DNA from 2 places in the Paenibacillus xylanilyticus genome. Region 2 is predicted to be linked to the other one. Evidence: riboswitches for the same ligand, from Rfam matches in the RefSeq annotation. Region 2 holds a riboswitch; the other holds the start of a gene.
What was found. A riboswitch is a leader RNA that binds a small molecule or an ion and turns the genes downstream of it on or off. The one in region 2 is predicted to bind S-adenosylmethionine.
Positions count from the first base shown of each region.

Region 1: linked by a shared signal. The riboswitch ahead of F4V51_RS23980 (methionine ABC transporter ATP-binding protein) and the one ahead of metA (homoserine O-acetyltransferase MetA) in region 2 are both predicted to bind S-adenosylmethionine.

Region 1 covers NZ_CP044310.1:5,393,214-5,397,429, forward strand. Annotated here, with positions in the region: gene F4V51_RS23975 (methionine ABC transporter permease) at 1-647, opposite strand, end outside; gene F4V51_RS23980 (methionine ABC transporter ATP-binding protein) at 649-1,683, opposite strand; SAM riboswitch class I at 1,809-1,949, opposite strand; gene F4V51_RS23985 (Cthe_2314 family HEPN domain-containing protein) at 2,073-2,801, opposite strand; gene F4V51_RS23990 (COX15/CtaA family protein) at 3,010-3,948, opposite strand.
Region 2 covers NZ_CP044310.1:1,948,719-1,952,934, forward strand. Annotated here, with positions in the region: gene corA (magnesium/cobalt transporter CorA) at 31-966, opposite strand; gene F4V51_RS08895 (hypothetical protein) at 1,016-1,159, shown strand; SAM riboswitch class I at 1,421-1,546, shown strand; gene metA (homoserine O-acetyltransferase MetA) at 1,786-2,703, shown strand; gene F4V51_RS08905 (PLP-dependent transferase) at 2,728-3,915, shown strand; gene F4V51_RS08910 (trans-sulfuration enzyme family protein) at 3,908-4,216, shown strand, end outside.

The DNA of each region.
Region 1 (4,216 bases), 3.0 Mb from region 2:
AACAGTTTAACCAGTTGATCGCCAAACATTTGCAGAACTTGTACGAGAATAACCATAAATGCAACAGAAATAATCATAATTTCATATTGGTATCTGAAGTACCCATAGTTAATTGCTAGCGTACCCAGTCCGCCTCCGCCGACCATACCCGCCATGGCTGTATACGAAACCAGCGTTACAATTGTGATTGTAATCCCAGCGAGCAGACCAGGCAGTGCCTCGGGAAGCAGTACACGTCTTACAATCTGTCCGGTGGATGCTCCCATTGCCTGAGCCGCCTCGATGACACCACGGTCTACTTCACGCAGCGTTGTCTCGACCAACCTTGCAAAGTAAGGAGCAGCTGCGATGACGAGCGGCGGTATGACGCCAAGCACCCCAGTGGCTGTACCCACGAGTGAACGTGTAAACGGAATGAGGGCAACAATCAGAATGATAAATGGTACTGATCTCAGTATATTAACAATAATGGATAACACGGTGTAGATTGTACGTGACTGGATGGAAGCCGATCTTGCTGTCATGAATAGCAGCACACCCAGCGGCAACCCGATAATGATGGTGAACAAACCGGAAGCTCCCAGAATTTGCAGTGTTTCTATGGAGGCCTTACCGATCTCTTCCCAACGTACAGTTGAAAAATCCATATTAACGAAGCACCTCCACATCAAGCCCTTGCTCCTTCAATTCCTGCACAGTCCGGCTGATCGCATCTGCATCGCCTTCAAACCGCACGGTCAACTGGCCATATGGGATCTGTTTGATCCTTGAGATCGTACCTTGCAGAATGGCGAAGTCCACTCCGGTCTGACGAACGGTTCTCGACAGAATGGCTTCATACGTTTTCTCACCCAAGAACGAAATTTTGACCAACTGTGATCGGCCATCCTGCAGTACTGTTCCTCCCGCATGTGCCATTGCTGCTTCTTCTAGAAGAAGCTCAGAATCGTGATCACGCTGCATGAAGTCACGCGTGATGGCATGCTGTGGTTTAAGGAAGACATCTGTTACTGGGCCTTGCTCCACAATTCCCCCCTGATGAATGACAGCAACTTGATCACAAATGCTCTGAATAACATGCATCTCATGCGTGATCAAAACAATCGTGAGATTGTATTTCTGATTGATGTCCAGCAGCAGCTTCAGAATCGAAGCTGTCGTCTGCGGATCAAGGGCAGATGTTGCTTCGTCACACAGCAGAACGGAAGGATCACTGGCAAGTGCACGGGCAATACCAACTCTTTGTTTCTGTCCACCTGACAGCTGAGCCGGATATTTGCTGCTATGATGCTCCAATCCAACGAGAGTTAGCATCTCCTTCACCTTGCGGTCAATATCAGCTTTAGGTGTATTCACGAGCTTTAGTGGAAAAGCTACATTGTCATATACTGTAGCCGAGGATAACAGATTAAAGTGCTGAAATATCATGCCAATCTTGCGTCGCTGCTTCTGCAGCTCTGTCTTATGGAGACCGATTAGGTTGACTCCATCTACCCATACCTCACCAGATGTTGGTCTTTCGAGCAGGTTGATACAACGGATCAATGTACTTTTCCCTGCACCAGAGTGTCCAATCACTCCGAATATTTCACCTTTACCGATCTTTAGATCCAAATCGGCTAGGGCTGTCGTTTGTTTTGAACCTCTGCCATACGTCTTGGTTAATCCTTTTAATTCGATCAATATGACTTCTCCTTCCCACCGCCTACATGTATCTTTACCCGAATGAAAGGAAAACTCCCCTCTGACATATAAAAAAGAGCCCTTTTGCAGAAACAAAAAGGGCTCTTCACGCGAAAGAATATACCTTCTCATCTGCCAAAATCGTGCTGTGCACCATTTTGTAGGAATTAGCACCTAACATCTATAAAGTATGACTGGTTGTCATGTCGTTATAAATCGGTTGCCGGGCTTCATCGGGCCTGTCCCTCCGCCGCTCTCGATAAGAAATATTAAATTTATAAGTTCAGTGGTAAAATGTAAATGGTATGCATGTTAATGTCATGTAACGCTTAATTAGAAACTCAGTATAATCCAAGTATTCCGCTTTGTCAAAGGTAAATATTACACAATTATTTTGCCACTTCTGACATGCCCTGCTTGTGCCACATTTTATTAATGTAACCATAAGATGCTTTTAGCGTTTCGCAAACCATATCCACACCCTGACGCAATTCCTCCAGGTGCTGATCCAGATCTTCAAGCTTCACTTTCCCCTGCAACGTTTGATGAAGCTGCCACAGATCATCCTGCATCTCGGAATTCATGTAGTGAATCTCCATATTCCGACGTTTGCGCAATTTGCTCATCGGTTCCCGATATGCATCCTTAATTTTGATTAATTCAACAGCAAGATCATTATGCATTTTCGAATAGCCAAACTGTCTCATCACGGTAAAATACGAAAAATGGGATTTTACCTTGGAGGTGTTCAGATTAAAAATTTCATTTAATACCGTGCCTGTCTTATCCAGAATTGCAAAACAACGAATGAACCCATCCTTGTAGAAGTACACGTATCGGGCGTACTCGGCCTTCTCCTCAATGGTCATGTCATCGGTGGAGCCAGCCCTGACCTTCTGGCGGAAGTGGGAAGCAGCGAAGCAGGCCTGCTCCAGCTCGTCCAGTGAAGAAATTAATCCCTGCGTCCATACGTACAGTTTGCGATAATCGTGAGTCGGGTCCTGATTCAAATCCAGCTGTCGTTGTAACAGTCCGAGTGTCTCCACCATGGACTCGATCGCTTCTTCCAATACGCCCTCATTCTGACGCGGCAATTCACCCAGCAACGTTCGCAGCATATACAGCCTCCTCTTTCCACTCTGCTGATCAATAAGATGATTTATAATATTAAACCTAATCGGAATCAGAGTAAACGTATGATCGCTGCTTACATTAGGGTGCCCTGCCCCGCCTGACATCAAACAAAGCCCACCTGCCCAATGATGTGCATCATTGGATGGCGGACTTTGCATTTGGAAACCATGAACGACTCTGTACAATTAAATGTTAGAAACGATCAGCTGGTCGATGAAGCTTGTACACCAGGAAACTCATATAGGTTAATATCCCGAACAAAATGGCGATATCAAGCATGTGAGCCAGAGCCACGAACATGTACACTTCCGGACGGCTGATGGTAAGCATCATGCCAAAACCGATCAGGACTTGGAGCAGAATGAGCACCACAGATACAACGCCCAATGCCCGAAGTTCCGTATTATCCGGATGTTTGCGATATGCATAATGCCCCAGGATTGCAATCACAATAACAAGGGAAGCAGCGGCTACACGGTGAGCAAATGCTACGGCCACGCCACCAGACAGTTCAGGTATAATCTGTCCGTTACAGAGCGGGAAGCCTGAGCATCCCCCAGCTGAGTCGGTATGACTTACAAAGGCCCCTGTGTATACCACAAGATACGTGTAGATGGTTGAGAACCATACCAGGTTGCGGAAGCTTTTGCTGACCCGCGGGTATTTGTTCAATCTTTCGAGACCACCATGACGAGCCTCCTGCCTAATCCCGAGAGCCATCATCAGGGAACTGGCAAAGGCAATCAGGGCAAAACCGAAGTGCAGCGCCATGACCGCCGATGATTGGGAGAAGACAACGGCAAAAGCCCCCATAATCCCCTGGATAATGACAAAGATCAACGTTAAGAAGGAAAACAACTGCAGATCACGACGTGATTTGCCATATCGTAGAAATGCAACAAAAGAGGCAATGGAAAGTAATCCAGCCAATGCGCTGACCGCGCGATGCGAATATTCAATCAGTGAGGCTACAGTATGTGCAGGAACGAGTTTACCGTTACATAAAGGCCACTCCGTGCCGCACCCCAGTCCGGATTCCGTCTTGGTAACGACCCCGCCGCCGAACGTAGCCAGGAACATAACAAGACAAGTTAATACGGTTAACCATTTAAACAAGGTTAAGTGCTTCAATTTTTTCTCACCCGCTGTTGGTTTAAGATGGCGAAGAATGATCTCTCCGCTTGTTTCGATACTTTGACACTTATTTCACAACTAACACAACTAAATTCATTATACCGGATAAAAGTGTCATTGACGCCTCGCTTTGTGACAAAATGTTAACGTCTGTCGACAGAATGACCAATAAGTCATCACCTTATATGTACCTTTATATTGTCCCCTGAAAAAGCAAAAATAAAAACGCCATTTCCCCTTTTGAAGAGGAACGGCGCCAATTAGA
Region 2 (4,216 bases):
GGAGTGCTTCGTCTTTTTGAATGAATACGTTCAGATCCAATCTTTTTTGCGGAAAATAAAGAACATGCTCAGGCCAAGGGTCACCATCAGGCCAATGACTACAAAATATCCATACTTCCAGTCCAGCTCAGGCATGTTGTTGAAGTTCATCCCATAGATGCCGGTAATGACCGTCAGGGGCATGAACACCGTTGTAATGGCGGTAAACACGCGCATGATTTCGTTCGCCCGGTTGGCGATACTGGATTGGTAGGCTTCTCGCAAGTTTCCCATTAGGTCTCGATAAGTCTCGAACGTCTCGGATATTTTCACAGCATTCTCATAGATGTCACTGAAGTACTTCTGCAGCTGGTCATCGATGAGACGCAAATCCTTTTTGTTGAGCGTATTGATGACCTCTTTTTGAGGTCCAAGCACTTTCTTGAGCCACAGAATCTCACTGCGCAGCCCGATAATTTCATTCAAATGGGACTTTTTCGTATGCATCAAAATATCTTCTTCCAATTTCTCAATGCGTGCTTCGATCCGGTCGCCGACGGTAAAGTAGTTATCCACAATCAAGTCGACCAACAGATACAGAAGACGATCGGGAGTGCTGACTTCCTGTTCCCACAGAATAGGCTTCAAGGTCCGCAGTTCGCTGACCTTCTGCTTCGTAACACTAATGATATAGTGTCTCCCTAGAAACAGGTTAACCGCACGCAAAAAGATCTCTTCGTCATCAAAACGAATGCTGTTTACGACAATAAAATAATGGCTCTCATAAATTTCAATCTTAGGACGCTGCTCTTCATCACTCAAACAGTCCTCTACAGCCAGATCATGCATCATGAACAGCGGCTGAAGTACCGCCAGATCATCAACGTCTGCATCGATCCAGTAAAATCCCTCAGCTGGTGGCGTTAGCGCCTGCTCAATATCGTCCACCGGGATAAATACACCGTTGTTTACCAACCGGATTTTCATCGTTCATCCACTCCTTCTGCACCCGCCAAACAGGCGGATTTTCATCAATATGGGCGCAAAAAGAACAGATCAGCCGGTCGGCAGCGGAGCCTGGAAGTCAGGACTGCGTTCGCTCTATAACCAAACGGAAATAACGTCCCGCTGCCGGCATGCTGATGTCAATTCTCTATGCAGTTTGTCGGAATACGGCTGACAGTCAGGCCTCGGGTCGCCATCCATTGAATATGTCACCTCTCACATAAGGGTTTGCAACACTTGTTTAGTATACCGCTGGTACATGGTGCTTTCAAGCGCAAAAATGTGTCTATTTCGCGCCCTGAAGCAGTGTATGACAGCGATAGACAAACGGTTCCGGCCTACATGAACAGACATAAAACTACATGCTTGACGTGAGAGGATTAATGTTTTAAAGTAGACGGTGAAGTACACTAATTACACAATCGAATAAGGCGAAATCTTATCAAGAGTAGGTGGAGGGACTGGCCCGATGAAACCCGGCAACCGGCGGTATACCGCACGGTGCTAATTCTTGCAGCGACTAAGTGTCCATTGAGGCACTGTTGTAACTGAGAGATGAGAGAGGCGCATATCTATTTACATATGACCTTTCTCGGAATCCGAGGAAGGTCTTTGTTATATGCACCGACTTCTCAGCACTGATTTTCGCTATGGAACTTGAGTTTGTCAGGTTAGAGCGTTGCGCTTTTTGCAATTCTCCACCTATAGACAAGCTCATGGCAGTCTAGAACGATTTTGATGTGGTACACATCAAGCCTGTGATGGCTGCATCTATCTATGCACAAGGAGGAGTTGTACATCATGCCAATTAAAATTCCAGACGCACTGCCTGCCAAGGAAGTCCTCGCAGGTGAGAACATCTTCGTAATGGACGAGACACATGCTTACCAGCAGGATATTCGTCCACTACGCATTGCTATATTAAACCTGATGCCTACCAAGGAAACAACAGAAACCCAATTGCTTCGTTTGGTGGGGAACACCCCTATACAGGTCGATATCGTTCTGGTTCATCCCAAGTCCCACACATCGAAGAACACGTCACAGGAGTATCTGAATCTGTTCTACAAAACCTTTGATGAGATTGAACACCGCCGTTTTGACGGAATGATCATTACAGGTGCCCCTGTTGAGCAGATGGATTTCGAAGACGTGAATTATTGGAAGGAAATCCAGGAGATCTTCGATTGGACCAAAACCAACGTTACATCGACCATGCACATCTGTTGGGCTTCTCAGGCTGGTCTGTATCATCATTTCGGTGTACCTAAGGTAGCGCTGGAAGAGAAGTGTTTTGGCGTATTTCCACATACGATCAACAAATCTCACGTACAGCTGCTTCGCGGATTTGATGAAGTGTTCAATGTTCCACATTCCCGTCATACCGAAGTTCGGCGCGAGGATATTGAGAAAAACGATAACCTCGAAATTTTGGCCGAATCGGAGGAAGCTGGCATTTTCCTCGTTGCCACCAAAGACGGCAAACAAATTTTTGTGACAGGGCATGCGGAGTATGATCCATTGTCCTTGAAATGGGAATATGACCGCGATGCATCCAAGGGATTGGATATCGCACTGCCAAAAAACTATTTTCCAAATGACGATCCATCCCGTGTTCCTCCGGCAACCTGGCGGGCACATGCAAACTTATTATTCTCTAATTGGCTCAATTACTATGTGTATCAGGAGACGCCTTACGATATTGGCCCGCAAATCTAATCGAGATTACAGGAGGATACTGCAATGGAAGACAATAAGTTAAAAATCGAAAGCCGCTTGGCTCAAATCGGATCCGTCAATGAGCCGGGAACTGGTGCCGTGAATTTCCCCATCTATCAATCAACGGCGTTCCGACATCCAAAGCTCGGGCAGAGCACAGGCTTTGACTACATTCGTACGACCAATCCAACACGTAAGGTACTGGAAGAAGCTGCAGCTGCACTCGAATCCGGTGATGCCGGTTTTGCCTGTAGCTCAGGCATGGCAGCGCTGCAAACGATCTTCGCCATGTTTGGACAGGGAGATCATCTGATTGTCTCACTGGATCTGTATGGGGGAACGTATCGTCTTCTAGAGCGTATCCTGTCCCGGTTTGGCGTAACGGCAAGCTACGTGGACACGAATGATTTGGTGGCCATGGAAGACATTCGTCAGCCGAACACCAAAGCTGTATTTATCGAGACGCCAACCAATCCCCTTATGATGATTACGGATATTGAAGCGGTCAGCTCCTGGGCGAAAAGCCATAACCTGTTGACGATTGTGGACAATACACTGCTGACGCCATTCTTCCAACGTCCGATCGAGCTCGGAGCAGATATCGTTGTTCATAGCGCAACCAAATACCTGGGTGGACACAACGATGTGCTTGCCGGATTGATTATCACCAAGGGCGAGGAATTGTCAGCCGAAATGGCATTCCTGCATAACTCCATTGGTGCGGTACTATCTCCAAGTGATTCCTATCAGTTGATGAAAGGCATGAAGACACTCGCGCTGCGAATGGAGCGACATGAGTATAATTCACTTACCATTGCCAAGTATTTGCTGGAACATCCATCGGTGGGGGAAGTATATCACCCTGGTTTGTCAGATCACCCGGGATACGAAGTGCAGAAGAAACAATCTAGAGGAAACACAGGCATCTTCTCTTTCAAAGTTAAAGATGCCCGTTTAGTTGAACCGCTGCTGCGCCATATCAAGTTAATTGCTTTTGCCGAGAGTCTTGGCGGCGTTGAATCATTGATGACGTATCCTGCGGTACAAACGCATGCAGATATCCCGCTCGAAATACGCGACGCCATAGGTGTCGATGACCGCTTGCTACGCTTCTCCGTAGGAATTGAGCATGCAGAAGATCTGATTGCGGATTTGGGGAATGCCCTGGAAGCTGCGCAGCGTGAGGTTGAAGGAGGCGTACATCATGAGTGAGCAGAACAACAAGCAATCCGAATTGAAGTTTGATACGAAGCTGCTGCATTTTGGTGACGAAGTGGATAAAACAACAGGAGCCTCCAGCGTACCGATCTACCAGGCATCCACATTCCATCATTTTGATATCTTTAATCCACCACAGCATGATTACAGCCGTTCGGGTAATCCGACACGTCAAGCGTTGGAGGATTACATCACACTGCTTGAAGGTGGAGCTCGAGGATTCGCCTACTCTTCAGGAATGGCTGCAATCTCCAGTGTGTTCCTGATGTTCTCGGCAGGCGACCATATGATCGTA